Saccharicrinis fermentans DSM 9555 = JCM 21142: one gene and its partner. The protein of the gene in region 2 interacts with the protein of the main gene of each other region in a pairwise test. Links are inferred from orthologs where the notes say so. Each region holds a gene or a part of one and is shown on either strand. Other genes may lie near its edges.

Evidence for each region.
Region 1: the proteins of CYTFE_RS0115665 (region 2) and ftsA interact in binary tests that used the Escherichia coli proteins (3 or more experiments, as listed by UniProt). The link is inferred for Saccharicrinis fermentans DSM 9555 = JCM 21142 from one-to-one orthologs.

The regions. Positions count from the first base shown.
Region 1 is NZ_KI912107.1:3,632,384-3,649,359, forward strand. The notes cover bases 13,993-16,824. They hold ftsA (cell division protein FtsA), read right to left. Parts: upstream 16,166-16,824; coding sequence 14,819-16,165; downstream 13,993-14,818. Other genes in these bases: ftsZ (cell division protein FtsZ), read right to left, coding at 13,993-14,708; CYTFE_RS0114805 (cell division protein FtsQ/DivIB), read right to left, coding at 16,170-16,824. In the rest of the region: CYTFE_RS30850 (glycoside hydrolase family 48 protein), read right to left, coding at 1-2,093; CYTFE_RS26750 (glycoside hydrolase family 9 protein), read right to left, coding at 2,222-5,161; CYTFE_RS28860 (cellulase family glycosylhydrolase), read right to left, coding at 5,508-8,435; CYTFE_RS0114785 (ligand-binding sensor domain-containing protein), read right to left, coding at 8,658-11,753; CYTFE_RS0114790 (GatB/YqeY domain-containing protein), read right to left, coding at 12,731-13,177; more of ftsZ, read right to left, coding at 13,212-13,992; more of CYTFE_RS0114805, read right to left, coding at 16,825-16,880. UniProt on the Escherichia coli protein: Essential cell division protein that assists in the assembly of the Z ring. May serve as the principal membrane anchor for the Z ring.
Region 2 is NZ_KI912107.1:3,843,581-3,860,647, forward strand. What follows is about bases 8,606-11,528. They hold CYTFE_RS0115665 (rod shape-determining protein), read right to left. Parts: upstream 10,617-11,528; coding sequence 9,594-10,616; downstream 8,606-9,593. Other genes in these bases: mreC (rod shape-determining protein MreC), read right to left, coding at 8,606-9,393; purH (bifunctional phosphoribosylaminoimidazolecarboxamide formyltransferase/IMP cyclohydrolase), read right to left, coding at 10,632-11,528. Outside these bases: CYTFE_RS0115630 (LPP20 family lipoprotein), read left to right, coding at 1-1,235; CYTFE_RS0115635 (lysylphosphatidylglycerol synthase transmembrane domain-containing protein), read right to left, coding at 1,683-2,621; CYTFE_RS0115640 (KamA family radical SAM protein), read right to left, coding at 2,940-4,247; rod shape-determining protein RodA, read right to left, coding at 4,789-6,207; mrdA (penicillin-binding protein 2), read right to left, coding at 6,194-8,038; rod shape-determining protein MreD, read right to left, coding at 8,051-8,569; more of mreC, read right to left, coding at 8,566-8,605; more of purH, read right to left, coding at 11,529-12,221; CYTFE_RS0115675 (ABC transporter permease), read left to right, coding at 12,432-13,685; pfkA (6-phosphofructokinase), read right to left, coding at 13,937-14,920; CYTFE_RS0115690 (4-hydroxy-3-methylbut-2-enyl diphosphate reductase), read right to left, coding at 14,926-15,807; cmk ((d)CMP kinase), read right to left, coding at 15,898-16,602; type IX secretion system protein PorQ, read right to left, coding at 16,982-17,067. UniProt on the Escherichia coli protein: Forms membrane-associated dynamic filaments that are essential for cell shape determination. Acts by regulating cell wall synthesis and cell elongation, and thus cell shape.

The DNA of each region.
Region 1 (16,976 bases), 210 kb from region 2 along the record:
TTACCGTTTTCGTCAACTGTAGCAGTGGTAGGATCACTTGATTCCCAAATTACGTCTTTGTTAGTTGCATTTACAGGAGATACTGTAGCTGTTAAAGTTTGAGAATTATTAACCGCTAAGTTTAATGATGATGGAGAGATAGTAAGATCTGTAGCCGCTACTTCATTCTGCTCTCCAAATAATCTACCATACTCAGCATTAGCAAGTGCGATATCTGCTTGTGCCCAATATCTGTGGTAAGCAACTTTGTAGTCTTCACCAGCATCGTATGCTGCTTTAAGATCAGCATAAGCAGGGTCGTTTTTGTACTCCGAACGGATATCAATAAATTTAACGCCAGACTTGATTTCATCGCCATTGGCCATTTTACCAGAGTATCCAGAAGGAATATAAACTTCTTGCTCGAAGAAACGAGAGTAATCACTACGAGTTTCTTCTACTGTAATACCTAAACCATCTTCGTCGTAATATTTATTCCACATACGGTCTAGAATTTGTTTTGCTAACTCACGAGCTTCATCATCAAGCGTACCATATTTTTCAGTACCTGCTGCATAGTAAGTAAGTGCTTTAGCCAAACAACCTGCAACACCTGCATCATGTGAGTAATCAGTTACCGTAACATGTAAATTAGTGTTTTCTGCAGGAGAAGAAGGATTCCAAGTTTCAGGTTGACCTTCCCATTTCAAAGTAGCAGGAATTTGGTAATCACCATCATCAGTTAATTTAACTTCACTTTTTACCCAAGCGACCCATTTGTCTAATAGCTTTTTAGCCATTTCATTATTGTCGATGTAATATAACTCGGCAATTCTTTCCATTGACCAAGCTTGCATTCCAAACCATTGGTTTGAACCTGGATCATGATATACAGGATGCTCTTGGTAAGCCATACCGTAAAAAGTAGCTGTTCCTGAAGGATATGCGCTATAATTACCGTTTAACGAGTTCGTTGCACCACCAGCAATACCACCTTCGGCAGACTGTAACCAGGTATAAAATTCAAGCTGACGCTCTAAACTTTTACCCCAATCTTTCGCTCCATTTGCAGTTACTGGTTTAAGCTCTTCCGTTTCACTAAGTGCGTAAGCTGCTACAGGATTTTGGTATCCAAAGTGGTTATGACTACAACCAATTCTCCAAGCCCAGTTATTAGCTTCTAAAGGACCACCCCAAGCAAAATACCACGACATTAAGTAGTGTGCACTGTTGTAACCTGTGGCTCCAGCAGCATTTACATTTTGAGCCCCTATTGGTTTAAAGTATTTATCGAACATGGCTAACCTTACAAAGTCACCCATTTTACTAGCCTTTTCTGTTGGAATAGTTGTTTTAGGATCTAAACCTTGTTCTTTAGCAAATTCAACAGCCCAGTACATGGCTTGTACAGCCCTGGCATCAGCATCAGGAGCGTTTGTATATCTCCACTGTTTAGTTGGATTTGGATCATCAACAAATAAACTCAAGAAACCAGCATTGTCAGCTCCCCATGAGAAATCTTCCCAAGATGGATGTGGCACTGTTTCCCAAACAGATTCTTGCTCACCGCGTTGAAAAGTATTGATGTAACTTGGAGTACTTTTACCGTCTCCCATATTACCATAACCATAAAAGTTATCACAATCGAATAACCAATGCATGGCATAAACATCCGAGCCATATGCTGCTGTTAATTCAGCAGAAACAGGGTCTTCACCCACAGGGATGTTTGGCTCTAATGCAGAAGGATAATTATCTGGAAGAGGATTCTCAGTAACATAATCAGCAGGATCACTAGGATCGTAGTCATTAGAAGTAGGCTGCATAGCTGATGTTGGAATGGCTTTTTCTTCCATGGTTGTCCATGCATTATTCAGGTATGTCCAGTCCCCAGTAATACCTCCATACATGGCTTCCATCCAAATCCAGTATGAATAAGCCTCACTAGTAGTTTCGTGTCCATAATCAGGAGCTTCACACATAAGTGTTTCTACGGAGTGATATGGCACTCCATCTTTACTGAAATAACCGTTATCAGGGTCATTCATTTTTGCACGCAAGTCTAAAAATCGCTGCGTGTACTCATTTTGTGCAGTTACATTAATTGATAGCATACTTGCTGCCAATAAAATGAAACAGAGAATGTGTTGTCTTTTCATGTTCTTAAAATAAATTAATAGTGTTAATTAAAGCCGATGTTGTCAGAAATGGCAACACCAGCGCGAGCAAATAAAAAATGTTATTATTGGATTATTAATACTTTTGATATAGTTGTATCATCAACAGTAAGAGCTTTAATTATATACATTCCTGATTTGAAATCAGATACGTTTATAGTTAGTGAGCTAGCTTTATTTGTTAACTCTTCTGCAACTTTTGCTCCTGTAACAGAATAGATGGAAATTGACTTCATATCCTCAACGTTGTCAATAGTGACAACATCAGTAGCAGGGTTCGGATAGAAACTAATGTCTGATACAATGGCTGTTTTGTTAGTACTAGTTGCTCCAGAAGCAGATTTTGTATCACCATTTATAAATTCTGCATGTGACCACGCGTAAGAACCTTTATAATATATCTGATATTTTCCGTCAATTTTCGCAGGCATAGAGTTGGACCACGTGTTAGTGAAATCAACACCATTTATTTCAAGTGTTGCTAAGTTCCATGAGTTTACATAGTCTATTTCATCAGTAGTTTCCCAATAAAATTCACCTTCTCCATCGTGCTTGTATGTTATTGAAATAGTTGTGTAACCTTCGCTAGATGTATTAGGAACAAAGTTCGCTACTACAGACTTGTTACTATTCATTGTTAATGTTACTGTTTTATCTGAACCAGTAATATCTCCAGTCCATGCAGAGAAAGTATATCCAGCTTCAGCCTGAGCAGTTAAAGTAACAACTGTTCCTTCGTCATAAACATCGGCAGTTGGAGAAATAGAAATTGAACCTTTACCTAGAGTGTCAGTAGATAATGTGTAGGTAGGTAGTACTATATCTGTTACAGTAACAGTACATACAGCTTCGAAATTACCATCAACACTTGTAGCAGTAATTGTTGCAGAACCTTCAGCTATAGCTGTTACCACACCCGAAGTAGTTACTGTAGCAATACCTTCGTTGCTTGTTGACCACGTAAGGCTCTTATTTGTTGCGTTAGTAGGCAATACGCTAGCTGTTAAAGTTCCTGTTTGACCTTTGTTAATTGTTAAAGCACTAGGGCTAATTGTTACACCAGTTACGTCAACATCTTCAACTGGACCAGGCTCGTTACCATATACCAATTCTCCATCAGCATAAAGAGGAATATTAGGAACACCAGTAAGGCTTGAACCAACACCTTCGTATGACCAGTCATTAGAAGGATTCCATGCTGAAGCAGGAGCCTCATAAGGTAAACGAACTCTGATTTGCGTTTCGCGTTTTGATTCACTTTGACCTCCAGGGTAAATAACTTGATCGCTATTATAAGTAACCTCTACATAGTAAATGCTATTAGCAGCATCAGCTGGTAATAATTCTGAGTATGTAGCATTACTACCATTTGCAGAAACAATATAGTCAGATGCTGAATAACCGGCGTCAATACCTTCTGAGATATCAAAGAACAAACGATATTTAAAACTACCAGGGATTCGGGCAGGCCAAGCTGTTCTGTTATGAACCCAGATTGCATATTCTGAAAAGGTATCACCTGAAGCGTTCAGTTTTGCCTCAACTAAGAATTCGCCATTGGGAGTTTCAGCTTGTGGGAAATCAGCAAGTATAGATCCTCCATGGTCAGCACACAATCTTGCAACTACACCAGTAAATAAAGAGTTGTAATCAGTAGCAACTTCGTTCCATACATAATCACTTCTATCATCAGTCCAATCCATATCATCGGCAGATTTATGACCACCAACTAAAGCACCATATAAAGTGTGTCTCGTTTCTACAGGTACACTTTCATCTCTACACCACGAAGCATGTGCTGTTCTGTGGTGAGGATACATTGGGTATTTTGGTCCATAACCAATAACATAACTTACATCTTGCGGATTATCACCTAACATATAATCAATGAGCTCTTTAGCTCTATCTCTGTACTTTGCTTGTTTAGAAGCATCAGTCATGTTATCACTTTGTTCTAAAAGTAAGAAAGCTGTGTTGGCAGCATATCTAAATGATCCCCATGCGTCAAGGATAGGAAAACCACTACCTGTAAAGCTAGGTCCTATTCCGTTAGGTCTATCTGTAAACCATTGGTCTAAGTGACGTTCTGCATCTTGGTTGTACTCACTTTCCCCAGTTAGAGCAGCCATTAATACATAACATCCGTACTGCTTGTTATCCCAAGCTAGTGTCCAGCTATAATCTTTATCTGAAGTAGTCCCCTGGTTACCGAGTAAAGCATACTCTGTTTTAGCTTTAGATAAGTAACTTTCATCTTCTGTTGCTTTATATAACCAAATTGCCCCCCAACAAAGCTCATCTTGATATCCACTCCAGGAGTTATAAAAGCTTCCTGCCGGAATTACATCAGTATATTTACCTCTGTAGTTATCCGCAAAACTATAAAGCTCTTTAGCATGATCTAAAAGAGTAGCAGCGTAACTTGCATCAGTATCTTGAAAAGCAAGACTTGCTGCAGCCAAAGCAGCAGCCGTTTCTCCAGCTAAATCAGATCCAGGATTTGCAGCATCAATTTTATACGATAAACGAGTTGATCTGATATCAATTACCTCGGCAGGCACCCAATAGCTATGGTCTTCGCCTCCATCACCTATTTGACCGTACAATTCATTAGGTGCTGTATGGCATTTGATCAAATAATCAGTTACGTGTTTAATATTCTCAAGGAATATCTCTTTTTGATTCGTTGATGCATATACGTCTTTGTTTTCAAGATATCCCCAACATAATGTTGTAACTGAATATGCCATAGGAAAGTTGAACTTTACGTGGTCTCCTGCATCGAACCATCCACCAGTTAAGTCTAAATTAACATCGCTACCATCTTCTATAGCTGCATTCGCTCGCCAGGTTACGCGGTTATTTGGACTTAGTTCACCGGCTTGTTGGGCCTCATAAAAAAACATTGATTTCTGGAGAACTTCTCCGTAATTATGTTGCGCTACTAAAGAATTAGAAAAGGTGCAACAAATTAAAAATGCAATTAAAATAAATGATTGTTTCATTTTTAAATGAATTAAAAACCTTAAGCGTTGTTTTAGCAATTAAAGTTGTAGTTAAAAAAAGAGTTGAGTAAATTATTAGACGCAAGAACGGTCTCAGATATAAATACTTATATACCAAATGCTATCTTGAAGTGCTGTGAATTATGATTAGATTATTAACGAATAACCATTACTTTATTAATTCTATTTCTGGATGAATTATGATGGCTTTTGAATTAGTATTGGATAGACTTTCGTTTTTTTTGTTTGTGATGTTTTATACATAGCCCCGAAGGGCTATGCTAAACAAAACACAAATAAAATACTGAAAGTGTGATCAATACCGAGTTGTTGTCAATAGTTGCAATTATTGATTAGATTTGATATAGAGTTTCTTTGCTTCAGACATTCCATTTGGTTTTTTAAGTACAATAATGTATCCACCTGAATTTAAGTGTTTGATAGAAAAGCTTTCTTGCCCATTTTTAGTAACCCTTCTATTAAAAACAACTTGTCCTCGCATATTTATGACACTTATTGTGCTACCTTTTTCAACACTTCCTACAGTTATATAATCACTGGCTGGATTAGGGAATATAACAAGCTGTGATGAAGCTGATTTAATTGGTGTGTTGCTTATCGAAGCTGATTTTAAACAAGGTGCAGTGTCACTGTTACTAAAATAAATAGTAAATACTCCTGTTTTTTGAGCCATTACAAAGTTATCTCCATCGGTAGTCACCCAGTATTCACCGTCAAGGCCAGTTATATTGGTGTTTGATAGAGATATTGATGGATTTGCTGATGAGAAATTTTGTATGCTCAACGGAATTAAGTTGTTGTACCAACCAGGTTCTCCATTATTTGTGCTTATTGAGAATTGCCATAACCCATTGTTATTTAAGTCCCAATTGATCGTAAAATTAGTAATATTATCTAAATTTGGACCTGTACCCAATACATATATGTTATTGTAAGATTTATTAATTGATGCAAGAGGTGTAGCTAACGGAGTATTAAATGCACATGCGTTGAAAGTGGTATCTTGGGTAAATATTGCGGTCACATATTTATCTGTATCCATAATAATGTTAATGGTATCTGATAGGGAATTGCTATCGCCAGACCAACGATTGAAATGATAGTTAGTATCTGGAATTGCTATAAGTTTTACGATAGTACCTTGTGGGTAAGAGTTACTTGCCGGACTGGAGTTTACTACTCCCATTCCGTTTGTGTTAATATTTAGTAGATACGTGATAACGTTATTGGCATTAACAATTACAAGGCATGAGTCTTTTATGTTTGTAGCAGAAGAGTAGGCTGTAATAACAGTCTCTCCTTGGCTTAAGGCAGTTACTGTACCGTTAAGATCTATAGAGGCTACAGACTCGTTACTTGATACCCAACGAATAGTTTTATCAGTAGCTTCTTGAGGAGAAATGGTTGCTGTTATGGTTCTGGTTTGCTGAGTTTCAATGTTGATCAAGGAATCACTTAAAGTTAGATTTGTAACAGGTACTTCTTCCACACTAACCTGTGAGAATGTTAATTTACTAAAGTTAAAGTCGCCTGCATCTATATATATCCTCATTACTTGTATTCCGGCATTTAAACGAATGTTTTTAAATACAATATTGGCGTAAGTCCCCCAGCTTCCAGAAGATCCTACATTCAGAAGGCCAGTTTTGTCAACTTCATCAAATTCTAAGTGAAATTTGCCTCCGCCTGGTTCTGATGCATAACGCATTTCGAGATCGTAGGTTCCTGATTGTATAACGTTAACAGTATATTCTAACCATTCTTCGGTTTCTACATATCCTATGTTACCAACTCCATCTCCTCCTTCAGTATCAACTCCTTCTTCAGTGCGAATACCTCCAACACCCTTATTTACCATATCAGCATCATGGTAAGCTATGCCTTCACCTCCAGTATCAAAATTAACAGCTAATACTGTACCGGGTATACTTGCAGGTGACAAAACATTAGGGTATGGATCCTGAATAATTTCGGTTACAACATTGATTACCACGTTTGTAGATGTATTTTGGGCAGATTCGTTGTCAGTAATAACAGCGTTAATATTATATTGTGCGGCTGTATTGGGAACCCATGTTAACGTATAAGGTGCCTGCGAACTAACTCCAATACTTGAGTTGTTTGCATAAAAAGTTACATGATCAATTGTCCCATCTCTATCAATCGCCGTAGTAGTTATTAAAATGCTGTCGCCAATTTCGTAGTAGCTATTTGTTTTAGGTGATTCAATGTTAATTACCGGAGCTATGTTACCTCCGGTATTAGCCCATGCGTCAGCGGGACTAAGAAGTTTTTGTTTTATATATGTTCCAGAAGTACTTGTGTTGTTCCAATTAGAATTGCAAGCTCCGGTAGTTAATGCTGCAGATATTTCATCTTTGTCAGAAAAACTCCAGTTGCACCAGCTTATTTTGTTTTCTTCCATGAAACTCATCCACTTATCGCATTCCTCTATGTAGGGGCCTCCATCTCCACTTGCTTGGCTAGTGCCAAACTCGGTAACAAAAATAGGTAGGCCTGCATTGATAGCATTCATTGCTTTGTCTCTTAACCACGATAGGTGAGTGCCAGCGTAAAAATGTAATGAATACATAATATTGTCGCCCTGTATGGGTGATTCTGCTGCTATATCAACATCCTGACACCAATTAGGGGTGCCTACAATTATTATTGTATTAGGATCATTTGCTCTAATAATAGGTATGATTTCGTTGGCATATTCCTTAACTCTGGACCATTCTATGCCATTGGGTTCGTTGCAAATTTCGTAAATAACATGTTCTTTACCACTGTGCTTTTTACTCATATAGTCCCAAAAATCTTTTGCTATAGCAAGATTAGTATTGGGATCTCCAGGTGTTAATATATGCCAATCAATTAAACAATATATTCCATGTTGCTCACAAATATCTACCATATAATCTATCCATTGTTTCCAATAGTCTGGATTGGTGGTATAGCCGTTTTCTTCAACATACATTGCTAACCTAAAAATATCAATACCCCAGTCGGTAGTTAGAGTGTTAATACTATTAAAGTTATAGCATTTCCCGAACCATTGTGGCCCATGTGAACTCATGCCTCGGAGTTGAACAGGCGTACCATTTGCATTAACCATATTTACTCCGGAAACACTCAGTTTTCCGTTGGCCACAACAGGCGTTTGTGCATTAGAATAACCTAAGGAAAGTAGAACAACAATAATAATACTGAAGCTTGATTTAATGATTTTTAAGTTGTAGTTGTGTTTCATAATAATTGGTTTAATAAAGTTACTATGCGATGTTGTTGTAACTTTTTTGCATAAAAACCTAAGTCTATTTCATGCAATATCTAAAGACAAATATAAACCTAAAGTATTGTAAGAAAGTTATGTAATACTACGACAATACTACGACAATCGTTTTTTTTAGTGAGACAAAACTGCGACAAAAGGTATGGCCTGATATTTTACCATAATAAAAAAGGGGTATATTTAAATACTGGCTATAAAACTGTTTAATTTTATTTCAGAGGCTAAATTTAATTTTTTACGTAAACGTGATCTGGACTTTTCAACTCCCCGATGAGATATATTCATCAGAGAAGCAATTTCTTTCGTTGACAAATCAAGTTTTAAATAAGCACAAAGTCTCAAATATGAGTGGGAAAGTTCAGGGTATTTTTCTTTGAGACGTTTAATAAAGTCTTTATGTACATTATTAAAATGTTCTTCAAATCTGCCCCAATCTTCTTCTACTTTGAATTCCGAATCTATTGTTTTGATTAATTCTTTCAAATTTTCTTTTAAGGCAGGATCATCAGCCTCTTTACAAAATGTACTTATCTTATTTTTTACCTGAGTCATCCGCTCATTTTTATGTGTTAAGAGCACCGTAGTTGATATTAACTGTGCACTTTTGTAGTCCATTTCGTTTTTCTCGTATTGTTTTTGAGCATCATTTATTTTATCATTTAAAGAAATTTGTTGTTTCTCTGCCTCTTGTTTTTTTATAGTGTATTTATATTGTAGTATATCCCTTTCTTTTTTTAATATTTTAAGCCTTAGTAAATACAGGTAGTTCAATAACGCTATCAGAGATATTAAGGCAATTAGCTTAAACCAAATTGTTTCGTAAAAAGGTGGAAGGACAATAATTGTTAGATTACGGATAGGATGTTCTATGGAATTGTCCACAACTCTAATTTGGAAAGTATAAGTTCCAGCTTTTAAGTTTGTATATGTTACGGAATTCTTTTTTTTATTATTATTCCATATATCCGAAAACCCAAGAAGCCTATATTCATATTCAACTTTATCATTATAAGCATAAGAAAGAGAACTGTAATTAATAGTAATCAGGTTTTCTTTTTTTAATAGTTCTACAGTATCGGTATAGGTTATAGATTTGTTTAATAAAACTCTGTTATTAATCGTATCTTTTATACCGATTGATCTATTCTGAATTTTGAAATCGGTTAATATAGTTGGTATTTGTATGGTATCTGCCTTTATGTCTTTGGGTTTAAAGTAGCTTAAACCAGCAATTGAACCAAAATATAGTTTACCATCATGCGAACTAGTAAAACTTCCATTAACAAAAGAGTTAGAAAGTAGCCCATCAGTAATATTGTAGTTTACAAAAGAGGTATCCTTTAATCCAAATTTTGATAGACCGTTATTTGTACTTAACCATAAATACCTATTGTGCGTATTTATTATTGCGTTAATAGTGTTGCTTGGTAAACCATCCTCTACAGAGTAGTGTGTAAAATTATCTGTTTTTCTGTTGTACTTGTTCAGTCCGGCCTCTGTACCAATCCAAATTTGTTTGTCATCATCCTGATTGATGGAATAAATAATATCTCCTGATATTGAACCAGAATCATTTTCATTATATAAATAGTGGCGGAATGTTTTGTTTATGGGGTCGTATGTGTTTAATCCATATGTTGTTCCAATCCATATGTAACCTAATTCATCTTCAAAAATTGTTCTAACCCAATCTAGGCTTAATGAATTATTCAGGTTGCTGGTGTCTTTTTTAAGTATTTGTAATGTCTTATCTTTTAGGTTAACAATGTTCACACCTCCTCCATTAGTTCCAATCCATAACTTGTCTAACCTATCTTGCATAAAGCATCGAATATCGTTATTGCTAAGTTTTAATTTAGGATATAATGTATTAAAGCTTTTTATACTCTGGTCATTAGGGTTATATATGTAAATGCCCTGTAGGTATGAACCAAGCCAGATATTAGAGTTTTTGTCCTGATAAAGAGCAAGTATATTTTTAGGAAATTTATCGCTAATAATATTATTGGAATTTGCATTATTAGCATTGTATAAAACGCCATTTTTGATAAAGTTAAGGCCTCCTCCATCCGTTCCAATCCATATATTGTGGTCATTGTCCTCTAGTAAAGATGTAACAACAGAATGACTTAGGGAGTTGTTGCTTAGAGGGGTGTTGTTTAGATTGGTGAAGCATTTTTTATTTCGAGCTAAACTAATACCTCCGTTAAAATGACCTAACCATAGATTTTGTTCCCTATCTCTGAATATACAACGGATAACATTATTACTAACTGATTTGGTGTTAGTGCCATAGTTTTTATATGCTTCATTTTCTTTTGTTGCATAGTTATATTTAATTAAACCATCACCATCTGTCCCTATGTATAAATATTTTTCACTACTTACTAAGTCAAATATCCTTTGGGGACTAGCTTGATTAGCATTAGAACTAAAAAAGGGTTCTAGAGTTAAGTCGCGGGTACATACTTTTAGCAATCCTTGATTATAAGTTGCCACTAATATGTAATCTTTTTTAAAAGCTATAATGTTTCTTATTTCAGAATTAGCGCAGAATGATTTGATTTTAATATTGTTATTGTTCGGGTCAAAAACAAATAAACCTTTATCTAAAGTTCCTAACCAAATCCTTTCTTTTTCATCAATATGTATAGCAGAAACTCTGAGACCAATTTTATCACAACAATCAAGAGGGAGCACTTCTTTTTGAGTATACGTATTGGTATTGAAACAACGTAAGCCTCCACCATCAGTACCAATCAACAAAGTACTATCATTTTGCTGGTAAATTTCGATTACATGTACTCTTTCTTGCATTGGTAAGTTAGGTAGATAAAAATGCTGAAAGGTTTCGGTCATTTCATCATATAACTCAAGCGACACTTTACCTCCTAACCATAATTTGCCTTTATTATCAATGTGTAATTTTAATACCTGATTGTTTCTGATTGAATTAGAATCGAGTTTATTGTACTTAAATGTTTTAAACTGATTATTGTTATAATAAGAAACTCCATCATCAGTAGCAATCCATATGTTACCTAGTTTATCTTGAGTTATATCATTAATAGTGTTGTGAGGCAGACCGTCATGAAGACTTAAATGATTAAATGAAATGGGCCTGATTTGCGTATGTATGTCACTTAATACAAAAAAAAGTAGAGCTAATGTGAGTAGTTTACTAATTATCATAACAAAAGTGTATGTAATAATATAATGAATTGTTGCGTTTCTACTATATTCTAATGCATGAAATAAGTTACATAAATCTAACATTTATTTTGTTAAAATATTGTATTTTTTTTAGTATAATTTTTATTCAAAAGATTTATACCAATCTCAAGCAACCGATAAATCTTCAATATATTATGAGTTCATACTAAATATAAGATTGCCCATAGCTATGATAAAATTATATCTATCATATTAAGTTGATATTGCTATTAGGTTTTAACATATAACTGAGATAATATAAATTTGACGCAAACTTTGCGATGAGTAAGTAGTTAATGATAATTACCGATGACATTGGTGAATTTTAAATAGTCTTTGCAAGAAAACTCCAGCAACTGGGTTGTTTTTTTTGAAACAGTTTCCGAACCAAGTTCAAAAAAGATGGGTGTCAGCTGAAATTAAAATCCACTGAGAGTATGGCCTATGCTTGGAGTCGAAACAGAATTGAGGAACGAAATCATGAATGCCTTAAAGCATATACGTATATTATGAATAATGGGAGATTGGGCTATTGCCCAATTGTAACACAGTGTAAATCGCCAACAAAATAAAATTAAACAGATTGTTGGCAAAGTCCAATATTAGAGACTACCATCTCGATAAAAAGACTTCAGAAACACCGCTATATTACTTTAGCTTCCATGCACAATGGAATAACTTCTTCTTTACCTGCAAATGATAATTCACAAGTGGCTCCGTGGAGCTTCGATTCTCCATGATGTAGAGATCCGCCGTATATGCACGAATAAATTAAATTAGTATTTAATTTATGAAGAGGAATAAAGAAATTTTGTATTTAGTGGCTGCAAGAAAAGGACTGTTTTTTCAGTCTTTGATAAGAAAGCTTCAAAGACAAGGCTTTCGATATTTTTGAAACCAAGGAGTTTACTGATTGTAAATGACTGTTTCAAAAATGAGAATAACGCAGTATTTGGAGTTTTCTTACAAAGACTATTTAATAAAAAACGCAAACCTCAACTGAGATCTGCGTTTATATTCGAAATTATTATAGCGTCAAACTATGCTTGAAGCACCTTTTTAACCATGTCGGCTATTTCTTTACCGTCGGCCTTACCTCCCAGTTCTTTGGAAGCCATACCCATTACTTTACCCATCTCCTTCATGGAAGTAGCACCTGACTTTTCTACGATAGCCTTCACCAGTTTTTCCAGTTCAGCTCCAGTAATCTGTTCAGGCAAAAATTGAGCAATTACTTCAGCCTCTGCCAATTCTTTTTCAGCCAGGTCTTCACGTCCTTGTTCCACATAGATAGCCGCAGCATCTTTACGTTGCTTCACCATTTTTTGCATTATCTTCAATCCGGCCTCATCGGTCACATCTTCGCTTGAAGCAGTATTAGCTTCGATCAATTCTTTTTTAATTCCGCGCAAAGCCTCTAATGTAATCTTATCTTTGGCTTTCATAGCGGTTTTAATACCTTGCGTTATTTGCTCAAGTAATGTCATTGTTTATATATTTTAATATTTACGGTATCCTTGATTAATCCACATTGTCATGCAAATATGGATTATCTCGTACAATCTTGGTCTTACCATCCTTACCCTCTGAAATTGTAAAACGAGATACTTTATATCGAGAATCATCTTCCACCGAGGCATCTAGCTGTTTTGATTTTTTACGTTTGTAGGCAGGAACATTTTCAATACGTTCAATATACCTGTCATCTTCCATATCCTCCGGCGAAATAGAAAATCTTTCTCCCACCCCAGTAGATATTCGACCCTGGCTGTAGCCCAGTGGCATATCCATTTCACTTTCCTCTACCACTTTCTTTTGTACGGTATCTTTATAAAAAAGATGAATACGATCATCCTTTGCTTTTTCAATGGCGTCAAAGTCAATAACCCTAGAAGCGCCCTCCTCCGGTTCATCCTGATTCAGGTCCTGAGGCTCATCGTCCACAAACTCCAACACCTCCTCATCCTTACCAATCTTTGCCTCCTCGTCATCCAAAGCAAAACGTTGAACTTTCGGTTCATTTCTTTGCGAAAACTCAGCAATATTTTTGGTATTAAAGCCCGTAGCAATAATGGTGACACTTACATTATCTTCCAGATTTTTATCAGATCCGGTTCCCCAAATAATAGAAGCACTCATACCAACCGTCTCTTGCACAAAATCAGTCACCTCACCCACTTCATCCATGGTTATCTCTTCCACGCCCGATGTAATATTCAATAATATATTCTGTGCTCCACGAATATCATTGCTATTAAGCAGTGGTGATTCCAAGGCTTGCTGAATAGCCAACAAGGCTCTGTTTTCGCCTGCAGCCGACGAACTCCCCATGATAGCCACTCCACTATCCTTCATCACTGTTTCCACATCAGCAAAGTCGACGTTTATATAACCGTGTACAGTAATAATTTCTGCTATCCCTCTAGCAGCAGTAGATAGTACATCATCGGCTTTGGAGAAAGCATTGGATAATTTCAGGTCACCATACATCTCGCGCAGCTTCTCATTATTGATAACCAACAACGAATCCACATTCTTCTCCATCTCAGCAATACCATCCAAAGCCTGATTGATCCGCAATTTGCCTTCAAATTTAAATGGTATGGTAACAATACCAACGGTAAGTATACCCATATCTCTAGCCGCTTTAGCTATTATGGGAGCAGCACCTGTTCCTGTTCCTCCCCCCATACCTGCGGTGATAAATACCATTTTAGTATTATCCTGCAATACTTTTTCAACCTCTCCAATATTCTCTATGGCAGCCTGCTTTCCTTTCTCTGGCTTATTACCAGCTCCACGCCCCTCTGTAAGCGACTCCCCAAGCTGTATTTTAATAGGCACAGGACTATTTTCCAATGCTTGCTCATCAGTGTTACACACCATAAAGTTCACATCTTTAATACCCTGATTGAACATGTGATTTACCGCATTGCTGCCACCACCTCCAACTCCAATAACTTTAATAATACAATCACGGTTTTGAGGTATATCGAAATTCATTAACTCCTCACTCATGTTGTTGCTTTTTAAATATCCCGCCGCAAAAAGGCAGGGAGACATAATTACAAGATAAATAATATGCACAGGTCTGCGCCATTAGCCACATGCCAACAGCAGCACCCTATTTACATTTCCACATCCTTCTCATCAAATATACCTGCAATGGTTTTCTTAAAACTACCAAACAGGTCACCTGTTGTATATTCAGGCTTTTCTCTACGTTTTTTCTCTTTTCGAGGCTGCGAAGCCGCTTTTTTTGTCATCGCCTCATCCTCCTGTAAATCATCATCAAACAACTTCTGTTCGACCACTTTTTTTATTGGATTATCCATAGCACTCAACAACAGTCCAATACTGGTTGAATAGATGGGCTTGCTTACTTCATCAATTTGACTATCCACCAGATACTTATTGGGGATACCTATACGTACCTCCAGTCCTGTACGGAACTTAACCAATTGAGGCAAATTTTTCAATAAAGCACCCCCTCCGGTAATCACAATACCAGCACCCAGCTTATCATAAAGCTTAGAACACTCTATCTGATACATCACGTAGTCTACAATCTCTTCCATCCGAGCCTGAATAATATAGGCCAGTGACTTAAAAGATATCTCTTTAGGTTCCCATCCTTCAATACCAGGTATGGTAACCACCATATCTTCACGTTCCAAATCTCCCAAAGCAGATCCAAACTGAGTCTTCAATGACTCTGCTTGTTTTTGCAACACAGCACAACCTTCTTTCACATCGGAGGTCACCACATTACCTCCAAAGGGAATAACAGCTGTATGCTGGATCACGCCGTCATAAAACACGGCCACATCAGTGGTTCCTCCACCTATATCTACCAGCACCACCCCTGCTTCTTTTTCTTCAGCAGTAAGCACCGAACGTGCCGAAGCCATCGGCTCCAGTATCAAATCATTTAACTTCAACCCAACGCGATTGATGCATTTCTCAATATTATTGACCGAAGCGACCCTTCCTAAAACAATATGATAATTACCCTCTAAACGACGACCAGACATACCAATGGGATTTTTCACCCCCGACTCATTATCCACCACATAATCCTGGGCAAAAACATGCAAAATATTTTCGCCAGCCTCCAAAGGAATCTTAAAATTATCCTTATACAACTGATCTACATCATATTGTGTTATTTCATGACTGGTTTCTATATAACGGTAACCTCTATTTTGTAGACTTTTAATATGCTGGCCTGCAATACCAACATATACCTCGTACAGCTTAACATCATATTTCGCTTCCACATTAAATACCAAATCTTTAATCGCATTTACTGTTTCCTCAATATTAAGCACAACCCCTCTTTTTACACCTGTTGATGGTACTTTCTCTATACCTACAATGTGCATCCTACCGTCTTCAGTTTTCCGTCCAACAACAGCTACAATTTTTGTGGTACCGATGTCGATAGCAGCAATTAAATTGGATGTATCACTCATTCTATTATTTTTTTGTACAAATTATTTGACCTTCAAACTTTAAATTAATCTCTTTGTAATTATTCCATTCTCTGGGATGCAACCCTTTACTATACAGAGCATAAAGATTCCTCATCTTTACCGGATAATTATCCAACGATCCCAAATAAATAATCTGATCACCAACACGAGGAGCCAAAGAGAACTCCCCATTTTGCTCAACATATACCTGTTCTATCTGAGCATTCCAAAACGGACTGGCCTTAATATAACGTGCAAATTCCACCACCTCATCCAAACTATCTAACTTATTTACATGACCACTTATTACCAACACATGCGCAGCATAACTATCAAACAGAGGCATTTTTTCACCATCTACATCAATATAATAGGACGAAAGTCCTGAAAAAATCCTGCACAATGGCTTTCTTTGCTCCAATTCCACATTCAATCGACCTCCTATGGTATAGTAAGCCTCACACTTACTGACTGCTTCATGTTTCAAGATAAAGTGTTCAATCTGATCACATCCAACGGTTCCCACCTTATTTCCAAGGATGTTGGTATATTTTTTCAACAATACATCACGCATTTGTGATGAGGTAACAAATCGGGCATCAATACTGTCGTTTACCACCACATGAATGTCGGAACAAACCACTTTACTTTTACCATTCGCAACAAAAGCAAAGAGCACGGGAAAGTAAGCAATCACCAACCCCCACAGTATCATATTTTTAACCTTAGCTATCATTTTCTTCTACCTACTTCAACCCTCTTAAATATATTCGAATAATTAAAATTATCTATCATTTATCTGATCTTTTTT
Region 2 (17,067 bases):
AGGTTTCTTTCCGGACAGAAGCGCGTAATAAAGCATTAAAAGAACTTAGCTCTGAAATTAAGGTGACTATCTCATCCAATTCTATTCTACGGCAATTTGAACATAATTATCAGGTAAAAGAAGAGTTTGAAGCAAGCACGTATGAGTCGGTAGAAGCCACCTTAGAAGGCTATGAGGTACTCACATGGGAAAACAAAAAGGAATATTGGGTAATGGTTCGTCTTAACAAGGACAAATATGCCATGCTCAAGAAACAAAAACTGGACTATGCAAAAAAAATGTCCGCCACCTATTATTACGACGGAAAAAAAGCGGTTGCCCAAGGGAATATCTACGAAGGCTTACTTTTTTACGTACAAGCCATCAAAGCCATTAAAAACCACACTGCAGAAGACCTGAGCTATAGAGATATCGACGGCAACTTAAACCTGGGATCAGATATTTTTAGCGCCATACAGGATGCGTTCAGAAAGATTAACCTGGAAGCGCTACAATCATCCTTCGTATTAGAATTTAGCAAGCAAATAAAAGTACCCTTAGCATTAAAAGCAAGTTACACATCCACCGCAGGTAATCAACATCCAATCGCCAACTTACCCTTGGCTTTTTACTTCACCAAAGGAGAGGGTGAACTCACAAATACAGGAACCACAGATCGCGACGGAAAAGCCAACTGTGATATTATCCGATTAATTTCCAAAAGAAAAAACCAGGAAATAACGGCAGAATTTAATTTGGATTTATTTCTTGAAAAAGAAACCGAAGAAGACAAAGTTCTCTTAAAAGCCTTCTTTCATGATGAATACTTACCTAAGACTCGTTTCAATATTGAAGTACAAAAATCTACAGCTTATGTGGTAATGAATGAGCTTGTATTTGACCAGGCTACAACAAATGGCGCTTTAGGAAATGCCATACGATCGGAACTGGCACAAAGTTATTTTAATATCACCGAGGACAAAAACAATGCGGACTTTATTGTTACTATCAATGCAAAATTCACAGCAGGAGGAGAGAGAAAGGGAAAGGGATATTCTGTTTTTGTTGTATTTTCCGACTTTCACATATCTGTTACCGACAACAAAACACAGATGGAGATATTCGCCGACGGCTTCGATAGCTTAAGAGGAATGCAACCCCGCAGTTACGAATACGCATTAAAGAACGTTCGGGAAAAAAGCGTGCAAAAAATAATCGATGAAATATTCCCTAAAATGGAACAGGTAAACTTGTAAGAATAACAGATCAGCCCACAATCAAACAGAAACCAACACCCTAAGGAGGTGTATACATTGTGGCCCTATTGTAAAGACGAACAATCCAAACAAAATGGATAAACTATTTATGGAGAGAATAGTCACAAAACCGGGTCAGTGTCAAAAGTTGGGTATTTAGATGGAAAATATTTTTTCTGTATGGAGAGGATTGATGGATTCTTTTAATACATACCTTGTTCTTGCTGCTTATCGATATGTCCTTTTTATTCGGAGAGGTTTATTTTTAAAGGCCCTCATGATAACTTCGTCATTATCATTGCCATAAAAAGGACCAAAATAGCGCGCATTGGAACCGTAATGTTTTTTAACTTTTTTTTTGCAAGGAGGGAAAACAGGATAAGAAAGAATATGCTTGAGGCGCAGGAAACAACATGCACCATCAAGACACACAAAGGCATATCATCATCAATCCGCAAAGATGGCCTTGGGTCGATATGCGTAGTAACCACCAAACACTGACACAAAGAGCGAAATAAAATAAAACAATAAACTCATGGCCACCGCATGATCCTGGTTCAATCCCAGATACTGAGAGCCAAACATAAATGTAACTTCCCTTAACCCCAGTCCTCCTAATGAAATAGGAATGGCCGACATTACACTAGACAATAAAAACAAAAACACGTAATCATCCTGTCTACCAGCCAGCTCAGTCCCCATTGATTTTAATATAATGATAGCAGAAATCATTTGTAGTCCCTGAATAACAATCGAAAGCAAAAGCACCTTCCAGGTAGCTCCCGTTAAATGGCGACTAAAAAGACGTAAATACATAAAATAGCCCAATACGACAAGGGGAATAAACAGCACAAAATAATTTAGAAAAGGATTCACCCATCGCAGCAGATCATGAATCATCTTAATTCCTCCTTCCGGCACCGCCACTACAGAAAGATCATAATCGATAAAATAAACCAAGGCACATAGATAGACCAAGATTACAGATAAACCACTCAGTCTATCAGCCAATACAGTGCCCACCAATCGTTTTATCGAAGTATGGTAATACTTATTGATTAAGTACACTTTATAACCATCGCCACCAATACCTCCCGGCAAAAACAAATTGTAAAACATCCCCATCCAATAAAGTTTCATATTGACGGTTGTACTTATTTGAACCGGTACGTATCTATAAAAAGTATTCAGTCGGAATGCCGACACAACCTGAGATACTGCATAAATAAAAATGGACAATAACAATAAGCCCCCATTAATTCCTTTAATGGCAACAAAGGTCTGTTCTATATCAATTTTTGAAAAAACATAATATAATGCGGCAATCGATAAAATTATTTTAGCAACAAATTTTATTGCTTTAGCATGCTTCTTTAAGTACGACAAAATCAGAAGTTTTTATATAAAATATTCCGAACAAAAGTAATGGTAATTTACAATTATAATAATTTATTAACTAAGCTTTAACTTCCTTGTATATAAATTACGTACCAGCACACTTTTATTTTATGCCACATTATCTATTAAAACCATCCGTAAAAAAACAAACAACGGACTGATCATATTCTTTTACAACAAGTGCAAAGCACCAAACCTGATCTATTCATCAATTATCCACTACGACAAACCATGAATACATCAGGCAAGATAAAAGACCAAGCAAAAAGATGATGGATAAATAAATACCCATAGCATCTTTAATCTTTATTTCAGCAACATTTCTGCCAGTTCTTCCTCATAAAAGAAGTTTTCACTACCAAAGGCAGGCTTCAGGTCATCGATCCACATCGCTTTACTATCATACTTAGCAAAGAACGGACGTGCAGCCCAGTCACTATTTCTACCTTGTATAAATTCGAGGGCCAGCACCTTCTCTCCCTTAATTTCAGCAAGTCCGATCACTCTAATTTTCCCCGGCGTACAAGACATACTTGGTCCTCTCACCGTACGTGCAATACCGCTTACTTGGGTATAAGCCTTCTGAAAAATTTCCCATGCTTTCACCACCGGAATTCCAAAATAATCTTGCGCACCCGTATCGCGGGCAATAAACATATAATAAGGTATCATTCCCAAGCCCACTTGTTTTTGCCACATTTCAGCCCAAACAGAGCTACTCGCATTGATATGATTAAGAACAGGAGACTGGGTTCTGATCACAGCTCCGGTATTTCTAATTCTACGAACGGCTTTTTTAACGGCATCCGTACTAAGCTCCTGCGGATGATTAAAATGTGCCATAAAAGATATGGATTTACCAGCCTTGGTGATACGTTCAAACACGGCCAACAGATCATCGGCATCTGGCTCTGTTAGAAAACGGTATGGCCAGAAGCTCAATGATTTAGATCCGATTCTAATCGTTTTAAGATGAGCAATATCAGCCTCTAATATTTTAGAGATATATGTATCAAAGGCCTTGGCTTTCATCACCATAGGATCACCACCAGTGATAAGCAGGTCGGTAATTTCGGTATGCTCCTTTAAGTATCCCACAATAGAATCGGCTTCTTTCATAGAAAACTTAAGGTCTCCATCCATATTGGTAAACTGCGGCCATCTAAAGCAAAAAGTACAATATGCATGACAAGTTTGTCCCTGCGAAGGAAAAAACAACATGGTTTCCCGGTACTTATGCTGCACACCATTTAACTTTTCACCATTTAGTTCTGGCACATTATACTCTAACTGACCAGCTGGATGAGGATTTAGCTTTTCCCGTATAATATTTGCTTCCCGTCTTATTACAGTTTTATCAGCACCAGAGCGAATCAGAGCAGCCATGTGATTAAAATCATCAGGCGCTAGCATACCCTTCTGGGGAAAATTTAAAATAAACATTGGATCGTCGCGGAAATTATCCCAATCAATCAACTCGTTAACAACGTAGTTATTGGTCTTAAAGGGAAGCACATTTCCTACAACCTCAATATTCAATAAATCATCATCCGACAATCTTTCGATTTGCGGAATACTTTTAAAATTATGCAATGCGTAAGTTTGATACCTCATTGTCACACAGTTTTTATTAGTTTCTAATCTCTCAACACAAACTCAAAATGCCCAAAAAATTGCGATAATCCATCTGTCCCTTTCAATTGGAAAGAGTAAATCTATTCATGCATTTATAATTTTCATTTGCTGCATGTAACTCCCAAGAAAATTTATTATTCACCAAATATGTTCAACGGCGTTCTTAAATACGATGTATTTCACTCACCAGTATAAAAAATTGAATTATTAAATTTCACATGCTCGTTTCATACCATAAAAATAAGATGTCTCTACACCCCAAAAGACAGATTATACTAAAAATACGAAAATTATACGGATTTGGCAATCATCCAACTTTCAATTGATACAAAAGGTAACTATCAGTATTAAAGATAGTTATGGGCGTTCGTTTTAAATCGGTGACAAAAATAGCAAAAATATGTAAGAAATTACATACTACACTTCCTAAATTAGCATGACAATTGGCAGTAACACATGTCCTATACACCACAAACAGTCACTGGCAGTGCCATTACAAATAAATGAACACTACGGTCTATTACCTGATAAGTTCAGCTCTATTCGTATCTAATTTTAAGAATATAAACAACAAAGTAGTAAAGCCCCACAACGAAGACCCGCCATAGCTAAAAAAGGGCAGCGGTATACCAATAACAGGAGCCAGGCCAATGGTCATACCAATATTAATGGTAAAATGATAAAAGAAAATAGAAGCCACACAATAGCCGTATATCCTACTAAAGGCAGAATGTTGTTTTTCAGCTAACAGGATTAAGCGCAAAATCAAAAACAAGAACAAGAACACCACGGCAAAAGTTCCCATATACCCCCATTCTTCGCCCACAGTACAAAAAATAAAATCGGTACTCTGTTCCGGCACAAAGTCAAACTTAGTTTGCGTACCTTGTAAATATCCTTTACCTGTAAGTCCACCAGAACCGATGGCAATTTTCGATTGATTAACGTTGTAACCTGCACCCAAGGGATCATCTTTAAAGCCCAGCAGCACATATACTCTATTTCGTTGGTATTCCGTCAGCACATCATTCACAAAATAATCAGCAGAAAAAGTTGCACCAACGGCGCCCCACATAAAAATAACGACAGGAACTATCCATTTAATTTTTTTTGCAAAACTTCTCAACAGCAGGTAAACGGTAAAAGCCACTATTCCGAACAAAGCGAACAGATCCCAGCGCAAGGTCAAGCCAGCTATATAAAACACCGTTAACAACAACAAGAATCCGCCTCCTACAAATAACAAACCTTTCAAGGCCATTTTCTTATCTATTTGAAAAAACAGAAACACCCACACACCCAAAACAATCAGTGTCAACAAAATAATATTAGGATAAACCAGCGTCAGCACAGAAGCGACTGCAGCAATAAGTCCAAACACCAATATATTACCCGATAAGCCTTCACGATAAAACGGCAATACGAAGATAAAGAAGACCAAAGCCGAACCAGTATCATTTTGCAGGAAGATACAAAGCACAGGCAATGCCCACAACCCCAATATTTTTAAAAGCTCCTTGGTTTTTCCAAACGAAAACTCATGACGTCCCATTATTCTGGATAAAGTAAGGGCCGTAGCAATCTTGGCCAATTCGGCTGGTTGAAACCTAAGGGGCCCAATCTCAAACCACGATTTGGCACCATTGATTTCTTTTCCCACAAAAATAACCGTAAACAATAGAAAAATCGACAGACCATATAAGAAGTAGGAGAACGCCACATAAAACTTACTATCCGTCATAAAGATGATCCAAATAATAATCATGGATAGGGCAATCCAGATCAATTGCTTGGCATATTCCTTACCCGGATCAAAGAATACCGGATTCTCTGGATTGTAGTTAGCGGCATAAATATTAAACCAACCATATGCCACAAGTACAATGTAGATAAGAATGGTTACCCAATCCGCTTTTTTATCATAATTATTTCTCATCATGAATCAAATCTCCTTCTAACATTCGTTGTTCTGTCCACTTACGGGATGGATCTATTTCCTTGTTCAGGTACTTTTCCACCATCAAACTAGCGATAGGGGCGGCCCATCTGGCTCCAAAACCGCCATTCTCTACATATACAGCTATGGCAATTTTAGGGTTCTCTTTAGGTGCAAAAGCAATAAACACGGAATGATCTTCGCCATGAGGATTCTGTGCCGTTCCTGTTTTTCCACAAATACTAATGCCCGGAATCCTGGCTATGGTAGCCGTACTACCCGGCCCACCCCATACGGCCATCTCCATTCCTTCAATAACCGGCTCAAAATGCACTGTATCTATACCGGTATTTCGGATTGTTCTAAACTTAGCAGCTATGGTATCATTTTCAATATCCTTCACCACATGGGGGGTATAAAAAGTTCCCCTATTGGCTAAAGTTGCAGCCATATTGGCCATCTGCAAAGGAGTTGTCAAAAGCTCTCCCTGTCCAATTGCCAAAGACACCACCGTTAAAGAAGACCAACTTTTATTATAATACTTATCATAGTATTTGCTATTAGGTACAAACCCACGAATTTCGTTTGCCACATCAGCTCCCAAGCGGTAACCAAAGCCAAATTTAACCAGGTAATTCTTCCAGAGCTCAAACCCTTCTTGCACAGAGGCATTTTTAGGATTATCGAGGATATCCCGAAAAACATGGCAATAATAGGCATTACAAGAGTGAGATATTGAATTTTTCAGATCCAGCGGACTAGTATGGTGGTGACAGCCCAAATGAAACCTACCCACAGTATAGCCCATATGACATTCAAAAGTAGTCTGAGGAGTGATCACTCCTTCCTGCAGACCGATCAGTGCATTAATCGTTTTAAAAGTAGAACCGGGAGGATACCACCCCATGATAGTTCTATTGAAAAGAGGCTTGAGCGTATCCATACTTAAACCAGAGAAATGACTGGCTCGTTTTTTACCCACCAACAAAGAAGGGTCGTAACTAGGAGCCGAGACCATAGAGAGCAACTCACCGGTTTGGGGTTCTATTGCCACAATAGCTCCTATTTTATTATTCATCAGCTTTTCTCCATATTCTTGCAATTCGATATCAATGGTCAACTTAATATCTTTACCGGCCACAGCTGGAATATCATAGGCACCATCTCTGAATGCCCCTTTTTCTCGGCCATGCACATCTACCAGCACATATTTATAGCCTTTTTCACCCCTGAGGTATTTCTCATAGGTAGATTCAATTCCACTTATACCATGATAATCACCGCGTATATAATAATCATCCCGTTCTATATCCTGCGGACCTACCTCCCCCACATAACCCAGAATATGAGCTGCATTGGGATACTCATACTTACGTAAAGTTCTGCGTTGCACAAAGAAACCATCAAACTTATAAAGTTTCTCTTGCAGATAGCCATATTGTTTAGCCGACAGCTGTTTATAAAAGATGGAAGGTTTTATCCAGGATATCTTTTTATTTTTTAGCTTACTTCTCATATCATGAAACAAAGCTCTGAGATCCTCCATTTCAATCTCCAACGCCCTACAGAAGTCCAGTGAATCAATAGGCTTAAGTTCTCGGGGCACAACCATCAGGTCATAATCAGCCTGGTTCGAAACAACCAGTTTTCCATTTCTATCATAAATTAAACCACGAGCTGGAAAGTTAATGATCTCCCGTCGGGTATTACTTTCTGCCGAGAACTTATAGGAAGGATCATATACCTGAAGAATAAATAGCTTAATGACAAAGGTAACACCAATGAACAAAAAGATAAGGGCAATAACTATGGTTCTTCTACTTAAATTTTCCACGTTACAATTCCTTTAAATTCTTCGTTTTTTTTGATACGTAAACAACAGGGTAACCCCCATTATTATAAGTGTGAACAACGTACTTCCTGCTGTTTTAACCATGATCGTCACAAAATTTTCTATGGAAAAAGATTCCACTACAAAATAAAAAAGGTGATGAATAAAAACCAAAATAGCAGCATACTTAAAAAACCAACCAAAACCATAATACGAAGGCAAAGGGAGCGTTCCGGGTTCATAATTCTCTCGTGGTGCAAAGCGCACTAATATAAAGGGTCGTAAAAAGGCCATAAACAACGACGCAGCCATATGCATCCCCATGGTATTAGAGAAGACATCAATACTCAAACCCAATAAGCCGGCCAGCATCAACAATAACCACCCTGGAGTTTCAAAGGGCAGTGTCAAAATAAAAATAACATATAAATAAGGATTCAAATAACCCGAGAATTCCATCTTGTTCAGGATAAGAACCTGAAGCAACACAAAAAACAAAAAGTTAAATATATATCTTGGTATCAGACTAATCATAATTTTGTATCCTCCTCCAATTGCTGTTGTTGTTCCTGAAGAATATTCTCCACCACTTCCACATAACTCAGTTTAGCAAAATCGGTACTCAACTTCACTTTAATTTTATAAAAACTCTCACCATCCGGATGTAACACTTCATCCACGGTACCAATCAGGATACCCTCAGGAAAAGTGGAAGAATAACCACTTGTAATCACCTGATCTCCCAAACTCACATTGGCATGTTCCGGAATCTCGTCCAATGTAGCAAACAATATAGATTTGGTATCCCAACTAACCGAACCAAAAAAATCAGAGCCTTTGAGCTTTGCAGACACTTTGAGCCGAGGGTTAAGAACCGATAGTGCCGTACTGTAATGATCGTTACATTTTATAACGATACCAACGATACCTCTATTACACAACACGCCCATATCTGGTTTAATACCATCCTTAGTACCCTTATTCAAGGTCACATAATTAAAATGCTTTCGAACAGTATTATTCACTACTTTACATGCTCTATATTTATATTGGTGCATGGAGGCGCTATCACCTACCATTGAAAAGTAATCATTGGACTGCCTAAAAGAAGTTGGCATTTGACTACGTAAAAAAGCATTTTCATTTGACAGTTCTTGGTTAATCTCTTTAAGGGCAAAATACTGTTCCACATTATCTACCTTTTCAAAAAGACCTCCAGCTATTCGAGATGAGGAACTCAAGTACAAAGCACGTTGATTCTGATTATACGAAACAACAAGAACAAAAGCGACAAACTCCAGTAGTATAAAAAGAAATGTAAAATGATGCTTTAGTATAAACCTTAAAAAATTTCTCATTCAGTTGTAATATTTTCCGATTTTTAAGGCAATTGCTTGCTTTTAATTATTTGCTACGATTTAAGTCCGATAAAGTTAGTTTTTTTTGTTAATAAGCATATTGAATTACCCCAATAAAATCCTATTTATTGTATGAAAATACAAAACCCGGTTCGAAAATTCCATTCCAAACCGGGTTATACTATACTTTTATAAAAAACTTATCTCATCAAGAATGAGAATTTATGTCTATTCTTCAGGGCAATTCCTGTTCCTCTGGCAACAGCATGCAGCGGATTTTCAGAAATATGGAATGGGATATTAATTTTATCCGTCAACCTTTTATCCAAACCTCTCAATAAGGCACCTCCACCAGCTAAGTAGATTCCATTATTCACAATGTCAGAATACAGTTCAGGAGGTGTTTGCTCCAGCGCACTCAAGATGGCCGTCTCAATTTTTGAGATAGATTTCTCCAGGCAATGGGAGATTTCCTGATACGACACAGGTACCTCAATGGGCAATGCAGTCATCTGGTTAGGCCCCTGAACAATATAGTCCGTTGGAGGCTCTTCCAATTCCGGCAAAGCAGATCCCACATGAATTTTAATCTCTTCGGCCGTTCTTTCACCCACTTTAATATTATGCTGACGACGCATATACTCCATGATATCGGCGGTTAGGTCGTCCCCGGCAATGCGTATAGACTTATTGGTTACAATTCCTCCCAAGGAGATAACTGCAATTTCGGTTGTACCACCACCTATATCTACCACCATATTACCCTGTGGCGCTTCCACATCAAGTCCAATACCCAAAGCAGCTGCCATCGGCTCATAAATCATATAAACCTCACGGCCACCGGCGTGTTCACCAGAGTCCCTTACCGCCCGGATCTCCACCTCTGTACTTCCCGAAGGAATACAAATAACCATGGTTAAGGAGGGGGCAAATAAGCGGGAAGATGTATTAATCAATTTTATCATCCCTCTAATCATCTGCTCAGCAGCATTAAAGTCGGCAATCACTCCATCTCGTAAAGGTCTGATAGTATATATATTATCATGTGTTTTACCATGCATCTGGCGCGCCTTCTCACCGATCGCCATTAACTTGTCAGTTCTGCGGTCAAGTGCTACTATTGAAGGTTCATCCACCACAATTTTATCATTGTGAATGATGATTGTATTGGCCGTACCAAGATCCATGGCAAGCTCCTGAGATAAAAAAGAAAAGAATCCCATTGGGTTTGGATTTATTTAATGTTTAAAATGACGTTTTCCTGTGAATAGCATCGCTATTCCAAATTCATTACATGCTTCAATGACTTCCTCATCCCTGATACTACCTCCAGGCTCCACGATATATTTAACGTTGTATTCATTAGCCGCTTCTATGCTATCGCGAAATGGGAAAAATGCATCAGATATCACTACTGAGTTTTCTATTTTAACACCTTCCTTCAAGTTAAAGCGAGGTATGGTTAGGTGACGCAAACTATCCAAACGGTTAGGCTGCCCCATCCCTGCTCCTGTCAACCAAAAAGAACCATCTTCGTCTTCGGTAACAATAGCAATTGCATTACTCTTCAAGTGCTTACATGCGGTAATACCAAACTTAGCCAGTTCCATTTTAGTAGCATCAAAGGCCAGTTTCGTTACATTTTTAAAATCAGTATCCACACCTTCATCTTCATCCTGAACCAGAATACCTCCACTCACAGAGCGAATCAGTTTTTCTCCAGTCACTTCATTTTTGATAGGTGTCTGCAACAGGCGCAGGTTCTTTTTCTTTGCAAAGACTTCCAATGCCTCGCCGGTGAACTCAGGCGCAATAATAATTTCAACAAATCGTTTTGAGAACCACTGAGCGATTGCCCCTGTCACTGTTCCGGTGAAACAAATAATACCACCAAAAGCACTGATTGGGTCACCTGCCCATGCCAACTCCAAAGACTTGGTAATGTCATGGGTTACAGCCAGACCACAAGGGTTAAGGTGTTTCACCACTGCAACAGCCTGCTTATGCTCAATATTACTTACGGAGTGATAAGCATCGCTGGCAGCTTTCCATGCAGCATCTGCATCAAGCATGTTATTATACGACAGCGCCTTTCCTTGTAATACCTTGGCATTGGCAAGCGAAGCGCCCTCTTTTGTATTATTATATTTATAAACAGTAGCTTTCTGATGAGGGTTTTCTCCATACCGAAGAACTTCACCATCGTTCAAGCTAATACGTTCCATATCTTCGGCATCGGGATTAAAGTAATTAAAGATGGCCGAATCGTAATGCGAAGAGACTGCAAAGGCTGCCCCTGCAAAAGCTTTTCGTTCCTCAAGCGTTGTAACGCCATCATTTTCTTTTAATACTTTAGCCAACATGTCATACTGTGCTTTTGATGGCACTATTACAACATCTTTAAAATTTTTGGCTGCGGCCCTTATCAGTGAAATACCACCTATATCAATTTTTTCGATGATATCCTGTTCTGCTGCTCCCGATGCAACAGTAGCTTCAAACGGATACAAATCAACAATAATCAAATCCAACTCTGGAATATCAAATTCATTGAGTTGATTTTTATCTGAATCATTATCTCTACGAGCTAAAATACCTCCAAAAACTTTTGGGTGCAAAGTCTTCACCCTTCCACCCAAAATAGATGGATACCCTGTAATATCTTCAACTGCGGTTACTTCAACACCTAAATCTTCGATAAAAGTTTTAGTACCACCGGTACTGTATAATTGAACACCAAGCTTATCCAACGTTTGAATGATTTCGTCTAATCCATCTTTATGAAAAACAGAAATAAGCGCTGATTTTATTCTTTTTGAGCTACTCATTTTTTAAATATTATACGATATTGAAAATTTTTAATGTTGAATCGAAGCATTTTTCAAGTAGAAACTATAGATACGTCTTCTTTATATGTTTTGTTACACAAATAAATACGTAAAAATGCTTCACTTCGGGCAAAATTAAGAAAATAAGCACATTTATCAAGGTAGTAATTAATTTTCTTGATAGTTTTATGGTGAATAAGAAAAGGTGATATGATAATCGTATTTAAATTTATAAAGGAGAGCTTACTTTTTGCATGGAATGCACTCACTTCAAACAAGCTTAGAACAATTCTAACTTTAAGTGGGGTTACCATTGGCATATTCTCCATCATTTCGGTATTTACTTTAATAGATTATCTGGAAAGTCGCATCCGGGATAGCATTCAATCACTGGGCGACAATGTGGTTTACGTGCAAAAATGGCCATGGACACCTCCGGAAGGCGAAACAGAATACCCATGGTGGCGTTATATGAACCGTCCCTTGCCCACACTCAATGAGCAAAAGGTGATTGAGCGTCATTCGCAACTGGCCGCTTCTTCCACATTTGCCATATCGGCACAAAAGAAAATAATTTTTGAAGCTAATTCCTTCGACAAGGTCCAAGTTCTTGGAGTAAGCAATAGCTTTGATCAAAACTGGAATTTTGAGATCAGCCGCGGACGCTATTTCACCTCTTTTGAATCCAGTAAAGGAAGTAACATTACAATTATTGGTGCTGATATTGCAGATGAACTATTCCAGGACACAGATCCCATTGGCAAGCGGATAAAGATGGCGGGCAGGCAGTTAACGGTAGTGGGTGTCATCCTTAGACAAGGAAAAGACATCTTTGGCAATAGCCTAGACACCAACATTATCATACCCATACAGTATGCCAAAAATATTTTTAACATACGCAGTGAGCGCGTTCAACCATTTATTGTAGTCAAGGCCAAAGAGAGGGTTAACACAGAAGACTTAATGAGTGAATTGGAAGGTATATTGCGGGCCGAGAGAAAAATAAAACCCCAGCAGGGCAATACCTTTGCCCTCAATCGAATGAGCATTATCCAAAAACAATTTGACGACTTATTTGGCATATTAAATATCGCGGGTGGTTTTATTGGATTCTTTGCCATATTAGTGGGGGGATTTGGAATTGCCAATATCATGTTTGTATCGGTAAAAGAACGAACACGTATCATAGGGATTCAAAAAGCCTTGGGTGCCAAACGAAGATTTATCTTATGGCAGTTTCTATTTGAAAGCATCTTTCTCAGTCTCCTGGGAGGAACCACAGGCCTGGCCCTAATCTTTATCATCATACAGATAGCCAACTCTCTCTTTGACTTAAGCATACCACTCACTTTTTGGAATATCTTTCGCGCTTTGTTTATATCCATATTCCTGGGCATTATATCCGGATATATACCATCCAATAGCGCCAGTAAATTAAATCCGGTGGACGCCATCAACAATTGATTATATACAAGAAACCTTCTGGCGACAAGCCTGTGTCTCCGGAAGATTTCTTATGTAGTCTTTCCAAGAAAACTCCAAATACTGCGTTATTCTCATTTTTGAAACAGTCATTTACAATCAGTAAACTCCTTGGTTTCAAAAATATCGAAAGCCTTGTCTTTGAAGCTTTCTTATCAAAGACAAAAAATAGTAGTTTTCTTGCAGCCACTATGTATTTATAGAACACAAAGATCCGCAATATATTTTCCGGATTAGATGGACAATATACTAGTCAACTCCACCAAAGAAGGGTTCAGTTTCTTTTTATTTTTCAAGGCCTGATTAAAAGGAATATGGGTAATTTCTTTATTCACCAATCCAATCATAATACTTTTTTGGTCATCAACCAGTGCTTCAATGGCCGAAACCCCCATACGACTTGCAGTCACTCTATCAAAGGCCGTTGGTGATCCTCCACGCTGTATATGTCCCAGGATGGTAACGCGGGTATCATAATCGGGATATTCCTTCTGCACCCTTTCGGCCACATGAATAGCACCTCCGCTAATTTTCTCTCCTTCTGCCACCAAAACAATGCTACTGCTCTTATCCTTATTAAATCCCTTTTCTAAAAAGGTATACAACTGTTTAAAATCGGTATCTATCTCAGGAACCAAAATAGCCTCTGCTCCTGAGGCAATACCACTACGAAGCGCCAAAAAACCAGCATCACGCCCCATCACCTCAATAAAAAAGAGTCGGCTATGTGCACTGGCTGTATCCCTAATTTTATCCACGGCTTGAACAACCGTATTCAAAGCTGTATCATAACCAATGGTATAATCCGTGCCAAAAAGATCATTATCAATGGTTCCAGGAATACCAACAATAGGAATATTATATTCCTGACTAAAGATACGGGCTCCGGTAAATGTTCCATCACCACCAATCACCACCAGGCCATCCACACCACTCTTTTTCAAATTCTCAAAGGCTTTTTTACGACCTTCGGGTGTTCTAAACCCTTCGCTCCGTGCCGATTTTAAAATAGTACCGCCCTGATGAATAATATTACTTACCGACTTGGAAGTCATTGGCTCCATTCTATCCTGAATCATGCCATGATACCCTTGTTTAATGCCCACCACTTTAAGCTTATTAAATATGGCAGCTCTCACGACTGCCCTAACAGCAGCATTCATTCCCGGAGCATCCCCTCCCGAGGTCAACACTCCCACTTTTGTAACTTGTCCCATAAAGTTTATTTGTCTTTTGTTATCATTTTAATTTGTCGGGCTACATTTTCCATTAACCAAGGGGGCGTAGAGGTAGCGCCGCTAATGCCAACAGATCTTATAGCAGGACTAAACCATTCTTTTTTCAATTCATCCACGTCACTCACAAAATACGAACAGCGATTCGCCTCCAGACATTTAGCAAAAAGCATCCTAGCATTACTACTTTTCTTTCCGCCCACAAAAACCATTACATCATGCTTTTGGGCAAAAAGCACGAGCTTTGGTAGTCGACCGGCCACTTGCCGGCAAACGGTATCATATGACTTAAACTCGACCTGAGCACTGATGTTTTCTTTCAGATAGCTTGAGATACGCTTAAACTCATCAATGCTCTTGGTTGTTTGCGCATACAAATGTGTCGCCTTGCTAAGGTCGATTTTTTCAATCTCGTCCATCGATTCTATTACAATAGCTTCGTTTTCTGTTTGTCCAAGCAGACCAACCACTTCGGCATGACCTGCCTTACCATAAATAACTACCTGACCATTCTTTTCTTTCAACTCCATCCATGAGTTTTTAATTCTCTTTTGAAGTTTCAATACAACGGGGCAAGTGGCATCAATCAGTTGAAGGCCCAGATCCTTGGCCTTTTGATAAGTAGCAGGAGGCTCACCATGTGCCCTTATCAGCACTTTTTTACTTACCTTACTTTGCAAAGCAATATCAGCTATCGATCTCAACCCTCTCTTTTCGAGTCTCTCCACCTCCATGTTATTATGAACAATATCCCCCAAACAATAAAGGATATCATTATTTTCCAACGCTGTTTCCGCTGCTTCTACCGCTTTTACAACTCCAAAGCAAAAACCTGAAGCAGGATCAATTTCGATGTGTAAAGATGACATTTTATGGATATTTTTTTTACGCTATGAAAGGTGCTGTGCACAAAAGTTAGAAATCCTCGACGAATCCTTTTTAACATATATGCACCATCCTCACTGAATCAACTTTCTATTTCTTAGTTCCCGAACAATAAAATCGAGTTGCTCTTCTTTGCTCATCTCTCCATTGTCCAATACAATCGCATCCGCTGCTTTTCTCAATGGGCTTTCCTTGCGTGTTTCGTCAATATGATCACGTTTTCTTACATTTTCCAATACTTCTTCAAAGCTAATGCGCTCATTTTTTTCCTTATATTCTTTAAACCGACGTTCTGCTCTTATGTGCGGCGAGGCTGTCATAAACAACTTCAAATCAGCATGGGGAAAAACCACGGTACCAATGTCGCGTCCGTCCATTACAATGCTATCGGTTTCACCCATCTTTTGTTGTAGTTCAACCATTTTTTTCCTCACAAATCCCAAGGCGCTTATTGCACTCACATGATTACTCACATCCAAACCTCTAATTTTATCTTCTACTAACTTACCGTTTAGATAAGTATCGTTGGCTTTCGTTTGGGCATCAAACTTAAAAGAGATGGTGATCTCACTCAAGACTTTTTGTAACAAATCCTCGTCTATACCCCCTCCTTTAATAATATTATTCTCCAATGCATAGAGAGTAACGCAGCGGTACATGGCTCCTGAATCGATAAAAATGATATTCAACAATTTAGCTAGGTCTTTGGCCACAGTACTCTTTCCGCACGAGGAATAACCATCAATGGCAATTACCACTTTTGAGTTCGTATCAGTCATTAATAAAATATTTGAGCCCGTAAAAATACTATTTTTGTGTACTGATGGTACAAATTTCTGAAATTAAAGCCGAAAAAAACGCGAGAAAGTTTAGAACAATAGATCACTATCTCTGAGAAACACAACTCATCAACTTAAACAACTACACCAACTCCACAACTTAAACAACTACGACAACTCCACAACTCGCCATCTCAAAACCTCTCTCCACCGCCGGACACAGCTATTGTTCTGGTCTACCCTGCGGTCGTTTATTGATAGCTGATATATATGAGAATCACTCTTTGAATGCATGGCACCATTTCATAGGCGTGGAGACTCACCTGTATCAATCCCTCAAGCACAGTATGTGTAGTAATAAAAAAGAATTATGACAGTCCTATCTGAAATTTGACAACTTAGTCGATACCGAAAAATGATTGGAAGCACCACCCAAATGATAACGAGCCGATCCGTAAGAAAACA